Paludibaculum fermentans: one gene and its partner. The protein of the gene in region 1 interacts with the protein of each later gene in a pairwise test. Links are inferred from orthologs where the notes say so. Each region holds a gene or a part of one and is shown in the gene's direction. Other genes may lie near its edges. The genes, in order: acpP and IRI77_RS05890.

Region 1 (9,676 bases):
TTCCAGACGATTTGTCGCGGCCAGTGGTCCATCCAGGGCCAACTCCTGCCGCCCGCCGGCCGCCACCGTCCCACCCGCTCGCCGCCAATCCGCCTCCGGCCCATTCGCCAGGCGGCAGGCTACACTCACATTGACCGTGTTATCCAGAGTGTTCTCAACCATCGCCAGCGGCCGGCCGGAACCCGGCTCTGCACGCAAAGACGACAGAAAAACCTTCGGTGTAACAAGCAGGGCCACAGGTAAACAACCTGCCGGCAGCGATATTTCGTTTGGACCGCGGCTCGAAAGATAGGGCGTCAATGCGGGCAGCCCCTCTTCCCGTAGAACTTCCGTACCATTCACTGTCAACCCGGCGTTGCAGGCTGTCTCCAGCCGCACGTGCTTGCCGCTCAACCCTGCCGGTGCCGGAAACCGGCAGACCACCCGCCCGTCCTGGCCCGCCGCGCCGGCCTCCAACGGAATCCGCTCCAGCCCTCTCACCTCCAACAACGCGGCGAGTAGCAGGAGTAGGCCCATAGTCCCGCCGTCTATTGACCCAGCGCCTCGTTCAGGATCCGGGCCAGCCGGACACCCGCCCGGCGCAGCTGCAGCTCAGTCGGCGGCAGCGCCTTATTGAAGTACTCGTCGCCCAGCGGAGCCGGACGCGCCTCCGGCAGGTTCGCATAAACCACATCGCGCGAAACGTCGCGGGATTGCCAGGCCCAGTCAACGAGCGAACCCTTGGCCAACCGGCGCCGTTCAAAGAATCCGGGCTTGCGGCCCAGCGCCGCCTTCAAATTGGCATCCTTCTGCTCGGCCATCTCCAGAATGCTGGAGTCCCACGTCGAGTGCAGGTTGCTCGGCTTGCCGAAATACAGGACTTTCACGTCGTTGCCGCCGCGGTCATGCTTCTCGCCCACATGCAGGGGTTGGTGCATGTCGCTCACCAGGTGCACCAGGAACTTCAGGGCTTCCGCCCGGTCACGCTGCGCCAGGTTCTTGTTTCTCAGGCGGCTCTCCATCTCCGGAATCTGACCCACTACACAACCGGTTTGCGGGCAGAACTTCTTCCAATCCCCACGCGGGATGTCCAACGGCAGGTCGATGAAGTGCCACGTTGAGGTCTCTCTCCTCTGCGGCCTCACCTCATCCGCCCATGACGCAATGCTCTCCAGCGACTGGCCGTCCAGCAGCTTCTGCACCTCGGCGCGCGCCTTTGCGTTCAATTGCCTTGACGCAATCTCCGCGATCAGCCGGTGCCCCTCACGCCCCCAACCAAACAACGCGGGCGCGCTCACCAGCAGCAGCCCGAGGCAGGACACGCGAAAACGGCTCATCTCTCCAGTATCTGGGAGACAATCCCCGGCCCACAACCGGAACAAGGATTTTGTCACCAAGCGCGCGTAAGCGAACATCAATTGAATGGGGAGGCATCTCAGTCCCCCCTGGCGCGGCTCCGTTCAGGCGCCGCCGGTTGGAAGGAACAACAGATCTTCATGACGTACGCTCGAGCGCGGCTTGGTCCGGGCCTCACCGGTGCCGGACTCCTCTTACTGCTGACCATCGCCGCCTATGTCTACCAGATGCCTTCCACCTTCTTTCCTTATTTCGGAGGCCCCTGGTACTCCGATTGGGCCGGCTTCGTGGTCTGCTTCCTCGCCTACGCGAGCGTCAGTCTGCCGTTTGACATCTGGGGCGGCTACACTCTGCCCTGCAGCCACCAGCGCCTCTGTCTGCTCTTTCCCGAGTTCCTCATGAAGTGGTTGCGCGGCGTCTTTGTGCAAGGCGCCGTCATGACGTCATCCGCGCTGGTCCTACTCCAGGCTGGTAAACATTGGGGCGTCTGGGGCGCCACCGGCGCACTGCTGGCGCTTCAGATTACCTTGCTCGCCCTCCAGTGGCCGTTGGCCCGCTGGACCGGAGGCCTGGCTCCTGCGCCTGCGCTTCCAGGCTCCGGCGCGGTGACTGTGCTCGCCGTGGATATGGGCTTCACCGGCGGCCCCGCCGGTCTTCCCGGCCTGGAACGCAACATTCAGCCCCAATCCTGGAACACCAGCCTCTCTCCTCCGGCCCTGCTGGCCGAGCACCTCCGCCGCCAGGGCCTCATCAAAACCGGCGCCCGCACTCGCGGCGTCCTCCTCGCCCTGGGCTGGAACCTGCTCGGCTTTGTGCTGTCCGCCTCTCTTCCCTGGGGCGGGGTCGACACAATCTTCTCTTTATTGGAAACTTTGCTTGGCTGTACGCTTTGGTCGTTCCTCGGCCTGCTGATCCTGCCCTCGTTCAGCCGGCCCGGGACCCTCGAAGCCGACCGTTACGCCGCGGCCAACGGAGCCACGCGGCCGCAATTGGAGGCCGCCATCTGCGAGATCGACCAGTTGCAGGACGAGGACCTCAGCCGCCCCCGCTGGCTGGAAACCATGAGCTCGATACCCTCCGTGGAAAACCGACTCAACGCACTCGACTCGAAGCACCAACCTTACGGCGCGTGGCTCGCCGCCCGCACAACCTTATACCTGTCCTGGGCCAACTTCGGATTGCTCAGCCGCGCCGTTCATTTGAACGTCGGGCGGCCGGAGCTGTGGGTCCTGCCGCCCGGCGATTGATTCACTTGGCTGTACTGAATGCCTTTACAGCCCTAGAAACAAGACGATACCGTTCCAAATTTCATCCACTACATTGGCCAGCTCATGATCGGAATCCACTTCCCGCAACTCGGCGCAGGTCCTGGTCCTCACAAACGAACGGGATACGCCCACCGGCACGACATCATCGTGCACCCCGTGGTAGATCAGCGTGGGCTGCGTCAACGCCGGTTCGTCTTCATACCGCAGCGCGTCTTCCATCAGCTGCCAGCCCAACTCCGCCAGGCCGCCCTCGGCGTAGTTCATCGTTTCGATCACACCGGTCCGCTGCCAGGCCTCCATCGCTGCCGCGCCGAGCTTTTCGCTCCACAGCCGGCCGAAGCCGAACGCCGGAGCCAGCAGGACCGTCTTCTCCACCTCGGGGTGACGCGACGCGTACAGCGCCGCCAGATACCCGCCCATGCTGGAACCGATGATGGATACCGGCCGTCCGGCCGCCGTCCGCTCGATGATCGCCAGCTGTCCTGTGATCGTCAGATTGCGGAAGCCGCCCTCTGCGAGGTCCGGAACCAGCAGTTCCACGCCTCGCGCGGCAAAGTGCTGGTGAAAAACACGAGCCTTCCTCGATTGCGGAGAAGAGGCAAAACCATGCAAGTACAGGATCGAATTCATGCTCTCCTGTATGTTACCGGACCCGCGACACCGAAATTCAGGCCGCCCTTCGTTGCAATATATCCGGACTGTCGGTAGAATCGGAGCTTTGTGGACTTCTTGGAGGTTTCATGTCTGTTGAAGCAAAAGTGAAGCAGATCATTGTCGAGCAGCTTGGCGTCGACGAAGCACAGGTGGATAGCACCGCCTCTTTCGTTGACGATCTCGGTGCGGATTCGCTCGACATCGTCGAACTCGTCATGGCGTTTGAAGAGGCGTTTGACCTCGACATCCCCGACGAAGACGCGGAAAAGATCCAGACGGTCAAAGACGCCGTCGAGTACATCGACGCCAAGGCGAAGAAGTAACAGCCTTTAGGCGCCGGTTCCTAGAACACTCTTTTCCCCCGGGAGAATCTCATTGTCACGTAGGGTGGTAGTCACCGGAGTGGGTTTGCTTTCCGCTCTCGGCCATACGGCCGAAGAGACTTGGGCCGGCATCCTCGCTTCTCAAAGCGGCATCGAACCGATCACTCAGTTCGATAGCACGCAATTCAGTGCCAGGATCGCGGCCGAAGTGAAGAACTTCGATCCGCTTCAGTTCATCGAGAAGAAAGAGCTGAAGAAGGTCGGGCGTTTCATTCAATTCGCGGTCGCCGCCTCGGATGAAGCGATGAAGGCCTCCGGACTTCAGGTGACGCCTGACATCGCCGAACAGGTGGGTGTCTACATCGGAAGCGGCATCGGTGCCTTTGAAGTGATTGAACGCGAGCACCGGAACCTCCTCGAAAAAGGGCCCAGCCGCATCTCCCCCTTCTTCATCCCTGCCACTATCGTCAACCTCGCCTCCGGCAACGTCTCGATCCGGTTTGGGGCCAAAGGGCCCAACTCCGCCACCGCGACAGCCTGCACCACCAGCGCGCATTGCATCGGTGACTCCTTCCGCCTCATCCAGCACGGCTATGCCGATGCCATGATCTGCGGCGGCGCCGAGGCCTGCATCACGCCGATGGGTGTGGGTGGATTTGCCGCCCTGCGAGCCCTCTCCACGCGCAACGACGATCCGCATGGCTCCTCCCGCCCCTGGGATAAGGACCGTGACGGCTTCGTTGTCGGCGAAGGCGCCGGCATCCTCGTCATCGAGGAGCTTGAGTTCGCCAAGGCCCGCGGTGCGAAGATCCTGGCCGAAATCGTAGGCTACGGCATGAGTGGCGATGCTTATCACATCACCGCCCCGTCCGAAGACGGCGATGGCGCTTTCCGCGTCATGCGCAACGCCCTCAAGGACGCCAAACTCGCGCCGGAGTCCGTCGACTACATCAACGCTCACGGCACCTCCACGCCCGTCGGCGACATCATCGAATGCAAGGCCATCAACCGCGCCTTCGGTGACCACGCCACCAACGGCCTGGCGGTCAGTTCCACCAAGTCCATGACCGGTCACCTGCTCGGCGGCGCCGGCGGTCTCGAGGCAGGCATCACCGTGCTCGCCATCCGCGACCAGATCGCACCGCCCACCATCAACCTCTACGAGGTGGATGAGCAGTGCCAGAACATCGATTTCGTCCCTCTCACCCCGCGCAAGATGAAGATCGATTACGCCCTGTCGAACTCCTTCGGGTTCGGCGGCACCAACGGCAGCCTGATCTTCAAGCGCTACACTGAATAAGTCCCCTTCATCCGGCGCGCCCTTCCCTCACGGGGAGGGCGCGTCTCTATATCTCCGCGAGGTGCCTATGAAGATCCTCGTCGCCCTCAAACAGGTGCCGGCGCGCGACTCGCAATTGAAAGTCGATGCGGCTGCCCTCTGGCTGGACGAGTCCGATTTGAGTTTTGAAATCAATGAGCCCGACGCTTACGCCCTGGAAGCAGCTCTACAGTTGAAGGAACAACACGGCGGCGAAGTCGTCGTCCTCTGCGCCGGACCCGAACGCGCCACCTCCGCGATCCGTGAGGCGCTGGCCAAAGGGGCCGATCGCGCCATCCACATCGAGGACGACAGCCTGGGCGCTTACGATACGCTCAGCCTCGCCCGCCTGCTCTCCAAAGCCGCTTCGGCTGAACAGCCCGACCTCATCCTCACCGGCCTCCAGTCCGACGATCTCGGCAGCGGCCAGACCGGCGTTGTGATGGCCGAAGTCATGGGCCTGCCCCACGCCACCATCATCATGGCCGTCGAGGTCGACGGCGCCTCCCTGCGCGTCAAACGCGAGCTCGAAAACGGCTGGTTCCAGCATGTTGCCATGCCCCTGCCCGCCGTCCTGACCATCCAGAGCGGCATCAACAAGCTCCGCTACGCTACGCTGATGGGCATCAAGAAGGCCAAGACGAAGGAAGTGAAGCACCTCACCGCCGCTGACCTTGGGGTCGCGCCGGCCGCCACCGTCCGGCTGCAGAGCGTCTACCAGCCCCAGCGCGTGAAACAGACCCAGATGATCGAGGGCAACCCTGCCCAGCAGGCCGCCACGCTGGTCGAGAAACTCAAGTTTGAAGTGAGGGCGCTATGAGCGGCATTCTCGTAATCACTGAACAGTCGGGCGGCGTCTGGCACAAGATGTCCTTCGAGACGCTGGCCGCCGGACAGCAACTCGGCCGCGAACTCGGCCTGCCCGTCCGCGCCTGCGTCTTCGGCAAGTCCACTCCCTCCGCTGACTTGGCCGCCTATCAGCTCGACGCGGTCATCGCCGTGGAGCACGATCTGCTCGAGCAGTACACCGCCGATGGCGTCACCGCCGCCCTCGCCGGGCTCGTCAAGGATCTCCAGCCCGACTACGTCCTGCTGCCGCATACCTACCAGGTGCGCGACTTCGGCCCCAAGCTGGCCACCCGCTTCGAACGGGTCCTGCTCAGCGACGTCATCGCGTTCAAGGTCGACGGCCAGAGTGTCGCTTTCGAGCGCCAGCTCTTCCAGGGCAAGCTGAACGCGTCATACGCCTCCGCAGCCGGAGCGCCCGTGTTTGTCTCGCTCCAGGCCGGCGCCTACCGCGCCGAAACCCTGGTGGCCGGTTCCGCCCCCGTCGAAACCCGCAATCCGCTTCTCGAGGCCTCCCAGATCCGCCAGAAGCCCGAAGCGCCCTTCCGCGAGTCCGCCCGCGCCGTCGATCTCTCCGCCGCTGAGCTGATCGTCGCCGTCGGCCGCGGCATCAAGGAAGAAGGCAACGTCCCACTCGTCCAGGAACTCGCTGAAGCCCTCGGTGCCGAACTGGCTGCCTCCCGCCCCATCTGCGACTCCGGCTGGCTCCCCATGGAGCGCCAGGTCGGCAGTTCCGGCCAGACCGTAGCCCCCAAAGTCTATCTGGCCGTGGGCATCTCCGGAGCCATCCAGCACCTCGTCGGCATGAAGGGCTCCAAGTGCATCGTTGCCATCAACAAGGATGCCGCCGCCCCCATCTTCGAAGTCGCCGACTACGGCATCGTGGGCGATCTGTTTGAGGTGGTGCCCGCACTCACCGAGGCTGTGAAGAAGGCTCGATCCTGAACAGGTTCAGGCTGTACTTGAAAGTATTGCTTTAGCCTCAGGAATCGCTTCTCGTACACTTCGTAGCTGAGCCAACCCAGCAAACTGGAACCGGCCAGACCCGCCACCAACAGGGCGATCTGGCCGGTTCCTTTTTGTAAGCCCATCGCGGGATAGGAATAGTACAACGCATACGCCAGGGGCCAGTGCCAGACATACATCCCATAACTGTGGCGACCGAACCAGACGAGCACCGGATACTCCAGAAACCCGCCGCCGCGCGGTGCGGTCACAATCACCGTCAAAACGACGGCAAACGCCACCGCAAACACGGTCAAACCGGTGGCTAAAACCGGCGGATGGAGATAGTGCGTGCCGCGGCCGGCCGCCAACACCGCCAGGCTGGCTGCACCCGTACCCCACAGTGCGGTTTTGAGCCACGGACGGACCAGCACCACCCACGATGTCTCCCGCACCAGTACGGCCGTCATGGCGCCCATCATCAGCGCGTCCGACCGCAAGATCGTATTGCGGTAGATCCAACTCGGATCCCAGCCTAACCAAATACATGATGTTCGTGCCGCAAGCACAAGTAAACAAGCAATATTGCACCATCTAAAAAGCCGTCGTGCCGGCAGCAGCCAAACCACCACCGGCCAGGCCAGGTAGAACTGTTCCTCCACGGCCAGCGACCAGAAATGGCCTAGGATGTGCTCGAGTCGTCCATCCGCCGGCAAAGGCACCCAATTGTTCAAGTACATCCAATAGTAGATTCGATCTGCTTGATTCGGAAGATACTTATCCCCTAAAACGACAACTGTTGGGAAGGCAAAAAGGAGCACCGTCAGAGCCGCGAAATAGAGCGGGAAGATACGCAGGATCCGCCGCATCCAAAAGGTGCTGAAGTAGTTCGGAGCCTGACGCGTATCCAGCAGAATTCCGGTGATCAGGAAGCCCGAAAGCACGAAGAAGAGCTGCACGCCTACCCACCCGAGGCCGAGAATACCCTTCCATGGATGCATCAGGTCAGGTGCTCTAAAGTGAAGTAATAGAACAAGAAGCAGCGCAATCCCGCGCAGTCCATCCAAGGCGGGAATGTGGGCTTTCGGCGCGACACCGGAATCACCAGTCACGCTTGCTTAGTGGGCAGGAAAGACGAATGCTCTCAGCGCGGCGCGTCTTTCAGGACGCCTGGAACCCGCGGACCCGGGTGGCGCAGGCTCGACCGCGCAGGAGCGCCAAAGAGCGCAATATAGACCAACAGGCTAAGTGCAATGGCGAAGGTGCAGACGAAGGCAAGAATCACACGGCGGCCTACTCGATCCCGATAGGCATCGAGTTGATCGATCTCGGCAATGAGCCGTTCAATCGCCCGTGACTCCTGGTCAGTGGGGAGTTCCATCCCGCCCTCGTTCCTTCTAGAATGCAGCAACTAAGGCGTTTCGTCCAGTAGCGCAGAGTAGTCGGATAGAATCGATTGCTCGTTCCGATTGAACTTCTTTTTGAACTGCTGGCTCTTAAGTCGATCAAGGCGTTCAGTTTGTGACAGAGTGCGGAGAGAATCCATTTCGCTCTGCACCTTGGCCCTGCGGTTGTCATCCAGCGCATTGAACTGCTGGAACATGTCGCGGGCGCGCTGCTGATGCTCGGAGGGCAGCTTCTGGAAAGCCTCATACCGGCGCTGCAGCGCCTCCCGCTCGTCGGCCGGCAGCGCGTCCAGTCTCTGCATCCGCATCTCGGCCTGTTTGCGGCGATCGGGCGGCAGCGTCTCCAGAGTTCGTTTGCGTTGATCCTGGGGCATGCCCCGGATCCGGTCTACCGGTCCGCCGGACGGTCTCCGTGCCGGCTGGGCAAGCGCGAACAGGGGCCGGCAAATGACCATTAAAGCTATAAACTGCAGTAGCTTCAGTGGTGTCATTTGTTGCTCAACTTTAGCTGCTGCAGCATCTCCAGATCCTGCAGGGTCTGCTCCACCTGCTGGACCTCAGTGCCGGCCATCAGGGGCTGCTGATCCTGGGGCTGTGGGGCGACGATCACGAAATACGCGGCGAGAACAGCCGCCGCGGGCAGTACAGGCTTCCAGGAGATCTCTCCCAGCCATTGCCGCAGCCGCACCTTCCAGTTCGGTCTCGCTTCGATTCGGGCCAGCAGCCTGGCGTCGAACCTTGTGTCGACCGGCCCGGGCTCCCACGCGTCGAGGGCATTCCAGACCCGCTGTTGCTCGGCGCAGAATTCTATACAGAAGAAGCAGTTGGCGATATGTTCTTCAAGTGATGCTTTGCGCAATTTGTCCAGCCGTCCGGCACAATACTCCACTAGCAACTGCGTATGGTGTTCGGATTCCAGTGGGCAACCGGGATGCTGAGTCATTTCCGCATCAGGCGTACTGCGCCAGCCTCGCGCGCAGGCTCTCGTACGCCCGGAACAGCAGTGACTTCACCGCCGACTCCGAACAGCAGAGCACCTTCGCGATCTGAGCATACTCCATCTCTTCGTATTTGTGCATCAGGATTGCGGCCCTTTGCTTGGCAGGTAGCTTAGCGATAGCCTCCCGCACCTCATGGAGCTTCACTCGATGCACCAGTACGGATTCCACGCTGGGCTGTCCGTCCGTCAGCCGCCGGGTCGCACCGCTCGTGCTGTCGTCCTGGAGGCTATCCTGCGACTTGAGGTTCTTCTCGTCGCGCAACCAATTGAAGGCCAGATTCGTGGCGATGCGGAACAGCCAGGTGGTGAACTTGGCGGAGGCTTCGTAGCTCAAACGCGAGCGGTAGACCCGCAGGAAGACCTCCTGGGCCAACTCCTCGGCGATGGCTTTATTTTGGACCATGCGGAATAGAAAGTTGATGACCGGTGTCCGATGCCGTTCCAGCAACTGCGCAAAGCAGGCAGGATCCCCATCCCGCACACGCAGCATCAAGGCCGCATCGAGATCGATCGCAGCCGCAACCGCCACACCCGATTGAACCCGTCCAGGAGTGGAAGGTTGCAGAGAGATCCCGCTGGTC
Region 2 (9,747 bases), 7.6 Mb from region 1 along the record:
CGCCGATGTTCAACGCCAGTTGCAGGCCATCGCCCGCGCCGCGCGCCGCCGCGTCGATCACGTTCACGCCGGGCCGCTCAATTTCAACTTTGACGTCGCCTTCGGTCTCGGGATGGCCGGTCTCGGGCACCAGCATCTTCGCCAGCAGCAGCGTCGCCGGAGCCGTCATAATCACGGCCGTCAGCAGGTGCTTGATGTCGACCCCGGCGATCTTCACATACGCCGCCATGACGGCGCCCGATACGTGCGCCATGCCGCAGGTCATCACCGTGAACAGTTCAGAGGGAGTCAGGTTGGCCAGGAACGGCCGGATGGTGAGCGGGGCTTCCGTCTGGCCCATGAAGATGCTGGCCGCGACGTTGGTCGACTCCGCGCCGGAACAGCGCATCACGCGATGCATGCCCCACGCCATCGCCTTGATCACCACCTGCATCACCCCGAAGTAGTAGAGGATTGAGAACAGGCTGGCGATGAAAATCACGATCGGCAGCACCTGAAACGCAAAAACGACCCCAAAGGGGCCGCTTTTGATTCCTAATGGGCCAAACAGGAAACTGCTGCCCTGTTCGGCATACTCCAGCAATGCGTTGACCGCGACGCTGGCTGCCTGGAAGATCATCCCGACATCGGTCTTCAGCACCAGGAAGGCGAAGCTGAATTGCAGCCCCAGCCCCCACAACAACAACCGGGGCTTGATGGCTTTCCGGTCCGTCGACATCGAATAGCAGAGGGCCAGGATGGCGATCAGGCCCAGCAGTCCCGTAAAGCGGTCCATGGTAACGCACCGGCCTGTGGGGACCGGCCCTCTCTTGTTCGAACTTCTTTAGCTGACGACTTCGAGGATCAGTTCACGCGGCTCTGGCGCGGTGGAGGAGATGCGGAAGGCGTCTTCCACGCGCTCTGCGGCTTCGCCGATGCGGTCTTCCTTGGTGAAGTACAGGCGGCACAGAACACCGCCGGCTTCCACCTTCTGGCCGACCTTCACTTCGAGAATCACGCCGACGGCCGGATCGATGGAGTCTTCCTTCGTATCGCGGCCCGCGCCGATCATGGCCGAGGCAATGCCGATCTCTTCGGCGTCGATGTGGGAGATGTAGCCGCCGCGCGGCGAAGTGATCTCCATGGCGCCCGTGGCGTTCGGCAGCAGGTCGAAACGGTCGAGAACCTGCGGATTGCCGCCCTGCGCCGCAATCATGTCCTTGAACTTGGCGTAACCGGAACCGTCGCGCAGCTTGGCCGTCGCCAGGTCGCGAGCCTCTTCCATGGTCGCGGTGACCTTGGCGAGGTAGATCATGCGCGCCGCCAGCTCCAGCGAGATCTTCGTCAGATCGTCGGGACCGGAGAACTGCAGCGTCTGCGACACTTCCATGATTTCGAGAGCGTTGCCGATGGCATAGCCCAGCGGCTGGTTCATGTCGGTGATCAGCGCCTGGGCGCGCAGGTCGGCGCGGCGGGCGATGGTCGTCATCAACTGGGCCAGCTTGCGGGCATCCACCTGGCGCTTCATGAACGCGCCGGCGCCGACTTTCACGTCGAGAACGAGGCCGTCGAGCGAGGCCGCCAGCTTCTTCGACATGATGGACGCCGCGATCAGCGGGATGGATTCGACCGTGGCCGTGGCATCCCTCAGCGCGTACAGCTTGCCGTCAGCCGGAGTGATCTCGTCACTCTGGCCCATGACGGCGAAACCGACGCGGTTCAGGACGTCGCGGAACTCGTCGACACTCAGGTTGGTGCGGAACCCGGGGATCGATTCCAGCTTGTCCAGGGTGCCGCCGGTGTGGCCAAGAGCGCGGCCCGAAACCATCGGAACCTTCACGCCCGCGGCCGCTGCCAGCGGTGCGCAGATCAGGCTGGTCTTGTCACCCACGCCGCCGGTGGAGTGTTTGTCCACCTTCGGACCCGGCACGGAGGAGAGGTCGAGACGTTCGCCGGAGGCAATCATGGATTCCACCATGGCGCCCACTTCGACGTCGGTCATGCTCTGAAAATAGACGGCCATCAAAAAGGCCGAGACCTGGTAATCGGGGATCTCGCCGCGAGTGTAGCTCTCGACAAGCCAGGTGATTTCTTCGGGCGACAGCTCTTCGCCGTTCCGCTTGCGCTGAATGAGGTCGACGGTTCGCATTATCAATCGCTTAGCGTATCACCTTCGCAATCGATAAGTAAAGGAAGCGAAAGAGGTTTAACCCGTTACGGGCGGCATCGGATAGCGGTAGCGGCCCGCGAACACATCGCTGAACAGCGCGAGTAACTCGTCATGAATCAACGAATTGGAGACAGCGATGTGCGGCCCGTGCAATTCCGCCGGACCACCGTGCATATCTGTCGTCCGGCCGCCCGCCTCTCGAACGAGCAATAATCCGGCCGCGATATCCCACGGATTCAGTCCGAATTCCCAGAAGCCTTCCAGCCGTCCGCAGGCCACGTACGCCAGGTCGATCGCAGCCGATCCGCTGCGCCGCATGCCGTGCGTCACCATCGATGCCTGGTGGAAGAAATGAACGTTCACGCTCTGGTGCCGCTTCCTCGACGGAAACCCCGTGGCCAGCAGCGAAACGTCCAGTGTCGCCGCCTTGCTGGCGTGAATCCGCCGGCCGTTCAAAAACGCGCCGCCGCCCAGTTCCGCCGCGAACATCTCCTGCCGCACCGGGTCGAAGATCACGCCCGCAATCAGCTCGCCGGCGCGCTCCAGCCCCAGTGTCACGTTGAACGCGGGGTAGCTGTGCGCGAAGTTCGTGGTGCCGTCCAGCGGGTCGACATACCAGATGTATTCGCTGCTGCTCTCTCGCAGGCCGCCCTCTTCGCCCAGCACGCTGTGCGTCGGGAAGTGGTTCTTCAGCCGCTCCACCACCAGCTTTTCGCTGGCCCGGTCGGCCTCGGTCACCAGGTCGTATTCACCCTTGAGATCGTAGGCGATGCCCCGGTTGAAGTGTTGGGAAAGCAGCGCGCCCGCTTCACGGGCGATATCGATAGCGGTTTCCAGGTAGCTGGCCATTGTCTCGAACGGGCGCGCGTCAGTCCTTCAGTTCCGCGATGTACTTGATCTGGTCCTTGAAGATGAACAGATTCGGTCCATCGGTCCGCGTCAGGCGGATGAAGCCGGCGTCCCAATACTCGATGTAGCCTTCGTATTCCTCGTCGGTCAGCAGCTTCACACGCACCGGGGCCTTGCTCTGAACCAGTTCCGTCAGATACTGCGGCTCCACAAAGGTTTGCGCGGGCGCTTTCGACTTGGGCAAGTGGGGAAGGCTCCTAGAATTTCTATGGTAACCCAGCGCGGCTCACGGAGTCGGGTCGGCGAAATAGCCGTTTCGGGCCGAGACCGAGAAGCCCGGTTTGTCCACCGCCACCGCCACACGATGGAAACGCTGCTTGCCGGGCGGCACGTTTTTCGGATAGTAGCCGATCAGGTATTGCGTGCGCAGGTCGCGCAGGATGTCCTCAAACGCCTGGTCCAGCGAAAGCCCCAGGGAGGGGAAGAAGATCTTGCCGCCGGTCCAGTTGGTCAGCGTCGTCAGCGAGTTCTCGCCGCCCAGGTTCCGCCCGGCGTCGTTCGCCACCGGCACGATCAGCACGGCATACATCACCGCATTGGCGCGGTGCAGCGCTTCCAGCGCCTGCTGGAACTTGATCTTGCTGAACGTGTCGCCGCCGTCGCTCACCACCACCACCACGCGGCGGCCTTCCCGCCGGTCCAGATCCTCGCTGGCCAGGTAGATGGCGTCGTACATCGCCGTGGCGCCTTCGCTGCGCAGGGCATTCAGGCCGCTGTTCAGCTTGTCCATGCGGCGCGTATAGTCCGTCTGCAACCGCACTTCGTAATTGAAGCTGTACAGAGCCGTCTGGTCCCGCTCGTTGCCTTCCTTGAACAGCGCCTTGAAGAACTTCCTGACCGACTCGATTTCATACGCCTTCTCGCGCTGCGTCGAGCGCGACCGGTCCACCAGCATGGCGATCGACAGCGGCTGCACGGTGTTGCGCTCAAACAGAGCCACTTCCTGCTCCACGCCGTTATCCGTGATCTGGAAATCGTTCTTCGTCAGCCCGCCGACAAGCTCGCCCATCCGGTTCTTCACTGTCACCAGCATGCGAACCAGTTTGACGTCGACCTTGATGACCGGGTCTTGTGCCAGTGCCGTGACCGCCGGCAAACCAGCGATCAGCGCCCGGCGACTGATGAGTCCCAATCGCCCTCCACCCATACCGCGCCGTCCTCGAAATACTCTTTCTTCCAAACCGGCACCAGCTTCTTCAGCCGGTTGATGCCTTCCAGCGCCGCGTCGAAGGCGGGCTTGCGGTGCGGAGCGCACACCAGCACCACCACGCTCGCTTCCCCAATCTCCATGCGGCCCAAGCGGTGGACCATCGCCATGCAGCCCACTTCATACTTGCCCGCGATCTCGCGCCCCAGGTCCGCCATCACCCGGATTGCCATCGCTTCATAGCATTCATAGTCCAGGTAAAGAGTGCGCCGGCCGTCCGAGTTGTTCCGGACCACTCCTTCAAACAGGACAATCCCGCCGTCGGAGCCCTGCAGCACGCGCCGCCGCAAGACCGCTGTGTCGATGGGGTCGCGGGTCAAGGCAAAGAAATGCCCTGCCTGGTCTTCAATGACGTGCGAGAACTGGCCCGTCCCGCCGCTCACGGGCGGCAGAAACGCCACTTCGTCGCCGTCGCGCAGTTCGGGGTTGTCCAGCGCGAATTGCTGGTTCACGGCCAGCACAATGCTGGCACGCATCTTGAGAATGGACGGGAAGCGGGCCGCATACTGGGCGAACAGATCGTCCAGCCGCAGGCCCTCCTCCACCAGCAGATGCTCCTCGCGAAGCCCCGCTATGTCCTTGAGTTGTCCGAAGAAAAGAACGCGAATTGTCACGCTAAGCGCCATGGTACCAGACGCCTGTAGGACACTCCCGGTTTCCGCCATGGCTACTATAAGATGTGGACACAACGGTTCCTGAAGCTTCTGAAGTACACTTCCGCGTACGCTATGCGGAAACAGACCAGATGGGCGTGGTCTACCACGCGAACTATTTGATTTGGATGGAGATGGCTCGCACGGAGCTGTGCCGGGTGCGCGGCGTGCGCTACCGCGACATCGAAAAGAACGACGGCCTCATCATGGTCGTGGCCGAGGCCAACTGCCGCTATCACCAACCCGCCCGCTATGACGACGAAGTCATTTCGCATGCCGTCATCAAGCACGCTCACCCGCGCATGATCACTTTTGCGTATAGAATCACCAACGCCTCCGACGGAGCCCTGCTCGCCACCGGCGAGACCCGCCACCTGTTCCTCAAGGACGGACGCCCCGTGAAGGTGCCCGCCAAGTACTTCCAGCTCTTCGGCTTGTCATGATCACCCGCCGGGCACTACTGAGCCTGCTCGTGCCGCCCGCGGCCTGCACCGTCGCCATCCGAGTCCCGGACGGAGCAGTGCTGCGCTGCGACGACCCGCTGCGCGCCCGGGAACAGTGGGCTCCGCCCGGCTCCGCCATCAAGCCACTGACGTGGATGAACCTGCCCCGGCGCGTGCCGGCCCGCTGCACCACCCCGTTCTTCCTGGGCGGCCATCGCGTCGACTGCACGCACGTTCCGGTCCTGACCCAGGTGGACGGGGAGGTGGCGCTCGCCGCCAGTTGCAACGCTTGGTTCGCGGCGATGGCGAGGAGCCTCGACGCGCGTCTCTTCCAGCACAAACTGCAGCAATATGGCGCTCGCGCCCGGCTGGCCGGCAGCGTCGAGGATCTGCAGTTGCAGGCGCTGGGGCTGGAAGGCGTAGAATTCACGGTGATGGGCTTGGCCAAGGCTTACCTCCAGGTGGTTGCTTCCCCGGACCCGATCCTGCGGAAGGGCCTCGAGCGCGCTGTCACCGAAGGGACCGGCCAGCTCGCCGCCCTGTCCAATCTCCAGGTCGCCGGCAAAACCGGAACGACCAGTGAAGGATCCTGGTTCGCCGGCTTTGCTCCGGCCCGCCAGCCCAAGGTCATCGTGGTCGCCCATACACGGCTGGGCCATGGCGCGACCGACGCGGCCCCCGCCGCTCGTGAGATCTTCGAATGGTGGCAGCGCTTCGCATCCTCGCGCTAATCCTGCTCGTCTGGCCCGTGGTGGCCCAGACGGCACGGGTCCGCCTGGCCGACAAGGGAATAGTCCACGTCAACCTGGAGGAGTATGTCGGTTGGGTGATTGCCGGGGAAGCCGGCGGAATGAAGTCCGACGAGGCGCTCAAGGCGATGGCGGTCGTCATCCGTACTTACGCCCGGGTCAATCGAAACCGTCACAATTCGGAAGGATTCGACTACTGCGAAACCACCCACTGCCAGGATGCGCGGGTGGGTGCCGTCACCGCCCGGCTCCGCGCCGCGGTCGAGGCGACCGAGGGCGTCATTTTGTGGAGCAACGGCCGTCCGGCCACGGTGTTTTACACCGGACATTGCGGTGGAAAAACCGCGGCCGCCGCGGAGATCTGGCCCACCGCCCGGCGCTCCTACCTGCCCAGCCAGGAGGACACTTACTGCCTGTCAGCCGGCCGGAACCCCTGGACCGCCAAGATCGCCTGGACGGATCTGTCCAGAATGCTCGGCCTGCCGGGGCTGCAGGAGATGGAGGTCCAGACCCGGACCGCCTCCGGCCGTGCCCTCGCCCTCCGGACCAACCGCGGCTTAGTGAACGCGGAGCGGCTCCATCTGCTGGTGGGGCGCGAGTTGGGCTGGAATCTGCTCCGCAGCCGCAACTATGACGTGGAAGTCTCTGGGAAGCAGGCGGTATTCCGTGGTTATGGCACCGGTCATGGCGTAGGCCTATGCCAGATCGGCGCCGAGCAACGTGGCAAGGCCGGCATGAAGTGGGAGCAGATCCTCCAGGCGTACTTCCCCGGAACCCGGGCCGGCATCGCCGCCACCGACATCCAATGGCAGATTCTACGCGGGGAACGCGTGGACATTTGGTCGGCCGGAACGCCGGGCGATGAGGCTTTGCCGGCCAAGGCAGACCGCGCCCTGGCCGAGGCGGAACGCCTGACCGGCTTGAAAGTCCTGAAAAGACCTATAGTTAGAGTCTACCCAACAGTTGTCGTTTATCGCGATTCCACCGGAGAGTCGGGCAAAGTCGCCGCCGTGACTCGCGGCCGGGTGATCCACATGCAGCCGCGCAGCGAGAGCGCCCTCAAACACGAAATGCTACACGTGGCGCTGGGGCTCAACAGCAGGACCCCGCTGGCCTTGTGGCTCGACGAAGGCCTGGCCGATTACCTGGGGAACGGCCTCACTCATCCTGCCGAGCGCGCCAGGGTTGACGCGCTCGTCAAGAAGAACAGCCTCCAGTGGGTACTGGACAACCGCGAACAGATTAAGTAGCCGTCGCTGTGCAGTGCAGCCACAGCATCGACCCGGTGAACAGCAACCCGGCGATCACGAACCGGATGCCGGCGCTCACTGCCTGCGCCGTCATGGACCCCAACTCGGGGATCCACCAGATCAGGTAGTACGGCAGAACGAAGCCAATCACCAGCGTGACCACGGCGGCGATCCAGAACGCCGGCACGGTCATGGCCTTGCCCCATTGCACCGGACCGAGGGCCCGGTTGGCGAGCCGGAAGGCCAGCCAGACGAGCCCCACAATCAGCAGAAACAAAAGGGCATGCTCCACGAGGTGCAGGGTGGTCGCGACCGGCAGCGCCAGCCAGCCGTAGGCGGAACCGAGGATCGCGCCCACCAGGGCGGTCTCCTCAATCCAGAGCAGCTTCTGGGAGAGCAAACGGCGGAACGCGATCATTGGTGCACCTCGAAAGTAGCGGGCAGGCTCCAGCCGAGATGGCCGGGCTTATACATGGGCTCCACTCGGGCCGGGGTCACCTTGAAGGCGCCGGCGTTGGTGAAGCGGATCAAGTAGACATACTCCAGTCCGTCCTTGGGCATACGCCACGGGAAGTAGGAGACGCGGTTGTCGCGGACTTCGCGGCGCGACCACCAGGTGGTCCACCACGCGGGTTGGCCCCGAACCTGATAGAGATCGTCGCGAGCCACCACTTCGGCGCCGGTGGGGAGCGGATCCTCCACCAGCAGGTAGCGCTGGTTCTCCTGGCCGGAGACCGACAACCGGACCGCCACCAGGTCGCCCAGCCTGGCTTCGCCGTTCAGCGGCTCCATGTTGTAGATGATCTTGCCGCCCTCGTTCACCGGGTTGAGCCGGTAGTAGTTGCGGTTGATCTTGAGCGGAGTGTCGCCGCGCAGCCGGCTTTCGGTGCCGTTCGAGCGGTACTCCCAGCGGGCGGAGGCGAACAGGACGCCGTCGCCGTTCTTGGTGACCGTGACCTTGGGATTCGCGTCGTTGCCCTTCAGCGGGACGCGGATCTTGACGGGTTGCGGGCTGAGCGCGTCTTCGGCAGTGAAGCGCTTGGAGAGCACTTCGGCCCCGTTGACGGTCACCTTGACCTGGTAGTCAGGCTTCAGCTCGCCGCTGCGCTTCAGCACGTCGGTGAGGCCGAAGATGACGAAAGCGGTTCGTTTCGTCGACGCCCAGTAGTAGCCCTGGTCGCGATGGTTGACCAGCCACTGGGTGGCCTCGTCGATCAGCGGGCTGGTGGGCTGCTGCTTCGAGAGGAACTTGACGACGAAGGCCGTGGCCTCCAGCGAGTTCTCGGAGTCGAAGTCGAGCATCGGATCCCGGTTCGACTCCCAGAAGGAGCCGTCGGTGGTCTTGCTGATGCGGCCGGCCAGGTTCGTGGCGACCTCAGCGGCGCGCGCGTCCTTGGCCTGGTAGAGCGTGAGGCCCAACAGGGCCCGGCCGAAGTTCGTCATCTCATCGCGGCCGTTCCAGATGGCTTCGATTTGCGGTTTCGTCTGGTGGCCGGCCAGGGTCAAGGCATAGACCATGTACGCCCGCGTATCGGGCGCAATCTTGGCCTTGCCTTCCAGCATCTTAGCGAGAGCCGTGGAGGAGTTGTTCACCCGCCACAGGTCGATGCTGTAGCCGGCGTCGGCGGCCAGTTTGAGGCCGCTGGTGACGTAGGCGGTCATGAACGGGTCACTGGCGTCGTCCTTCCACCAGCCCCAACCGCCGTCTTCGTGCTGGTAGTCGTAGAGGCGTTCCAGCCCGGCCTTGACCTTTTTGGCAAGATCCTTCTGGTCGATGTTGGCGGGCAGCTTCAGCTCCTTGAGGGCCTGGCTGACGACCACGTTGGGCAGGAAGCTGGACATGGTCTGCTCGGTGCAGCCATAGGGGTAAGTGATGAGGTACTCCAAAGCGCCGAAGACGGCTCCGGCGGCGGAGGGCGTCAGGTGGACCGTGACGGCCCGCCAGTTCTGCTGGGCATCGCTCGGGAACTTGCCGGCGAAGTCATACGACTGGCTCTTCTGCTGGAGCTTGGTCTGCAGCGGATCGATCAGCTTCAGGCCATACGGCTCGACCGGGAAGGTGAGTTCCAGGGCGTCGCTCTCCTGGGTGGTGAGCGCTTTGGCGGTGAGCACGACTTTGTCGACGGCGTTGGCCCTCAACTTGTAGTCGACCCGGCCTTCGCCCTTGGGCGCGACCGTGATCTCCGACGTGGCTCCGGCGAGGATCTGGACGCCTTGTGCGTCGAGCGACACTCTCACCTTTAGTTCGCCCGCCGTGTAGTTGCGAACCAGAACCGGCACAGTGACCTCGTCGGCTTCCGTAAAGAAGCGCGGCGTGGCCATGGTGACCATCAGGTTCTTGCGGACGATGGTGCGCTGAACGGCTCCGCCGACCTTCGTATCCTCGG

What was found.
Region 2: the proteins of acpP (region 1) and IRI77_RS05890 interact in binary tests that used the Escherichia coli proteins (3 or more experiments, as listed by UniProt). The link is inferred for Paludibaculum fermentans from one-to-one orthologs.

What each region holds. Positions count from the first base shown.
Region 1 is NZ_CP063849.1:9,069,087-9,078,762, forward strand. What follows is about bases 2,174-4,961. They hold acpP (acyl carrier protein), read left to right. Parts: upstream 2,174-3,343; coding sequence 3,344-3,580; downstream 3,581-4,961. Other genes in these bases: IRI77_RS35980 (hypothetical protein), read left to right, coding at 2,174-2,582; IRI77_RS35985 (YqiA/YcfP family alpha/beta fold hydrolase), read right to left, coding at 2,607-3,233; fabF (beta-ketoacyl-ACP synthase II), read left to right, coding at 3,633-4,880; IRI77_RS36000 (electron transfer flavoprotein subunit beta/FixA family protein), read left to right, coding at 4,948-4,961. In the rest of the region: IRI77_RS35970 (hypothetical protein), read right to left, coding at 1-456; IRI77_RS35975 (S1/P1 nuclease), read right to left, coding at 528-1,316; more of IRI77_RS35980, read left to right, coding at 1,476-2,173; more of IRI77_RS36000, read left to right, coding at 4,962-5,718; IRI77_RS36005 (electron transfer flavoprotein subunit alpha/FixB family protein), read left to right, coding at 5,715-6,689; IRI77_RS36010 (acyltransferase family protein), read right to left, coding at 6,617-7,801; IRI77_RS36015 (hypothetical protein), read right to left, coding at 7,834-8,070; IRI77_RS36020 (DUF3106 domain-containing protein), read right to left, coding at 8,101-8,469; IRI77_RS36025 (hypothetical protein), read right to left, coding at 8,583-8,954; IRI77_RS36030 (RNA polymerase sigma factor), read right to left, coding at 9,046-9,676. UniProt on the Escherichia coli protein: Carrier of the growing fatty acid chain in fatty acid biosynthesis.
Region 2 is NZ_CP063849.1:1,490,086-1,499,832, reverse strand. What follows is about bases 3,794-6,652. They hold IRI77_RS05890 (acyl-CoA thioesterase), read left to right. Parts: upstream 3,794-4,944; coding sequence 4,945-5,361; downstream 5,362-6,652. Other genes in these bases: IRI77_RS05880 (SpoIID/LytB domain-containing protein), read left to right, coding at 6,062-6,652; IRI77_RS05885 (penicillin-binding transpeptidase domain-containing protein), read left to right, coding at 5,358-6,092; moaD (molybdopterin converting factor subunit 1), read right to left, coding at 4,163-4,879; IRI77_RS05900 (VWA domain-containing protein), read right to left, coding at 3,794-4,190. Also shown: IRI77_RS05920 (NupC/NupG family nucleoside CNT transporter), read right to left, coding at 1-775; IRI77_RS05915 (thymidine phosphorylase), read right to left, coding at 824-2,128; IRI77_RS05910 (inositol monophosphatase family protein), read right to left, coding at 2,186-2,998; IRI77_RS05905 (Hfq-like protein), read right to left, coding at 3,018-3,242; more of IRI77_RS05900, read right to left, coding at 3,285-3,793; more of IRI77_RS05880, read left to right, coding at 6,653-7,360; IRI77_RS05875 (hypothetical protein), read right to left, coding at 7,353-7,778; IRI77_RS05870 (alpha-2-macroglobulin family protein), read right to left, coding at 7,775-9,747.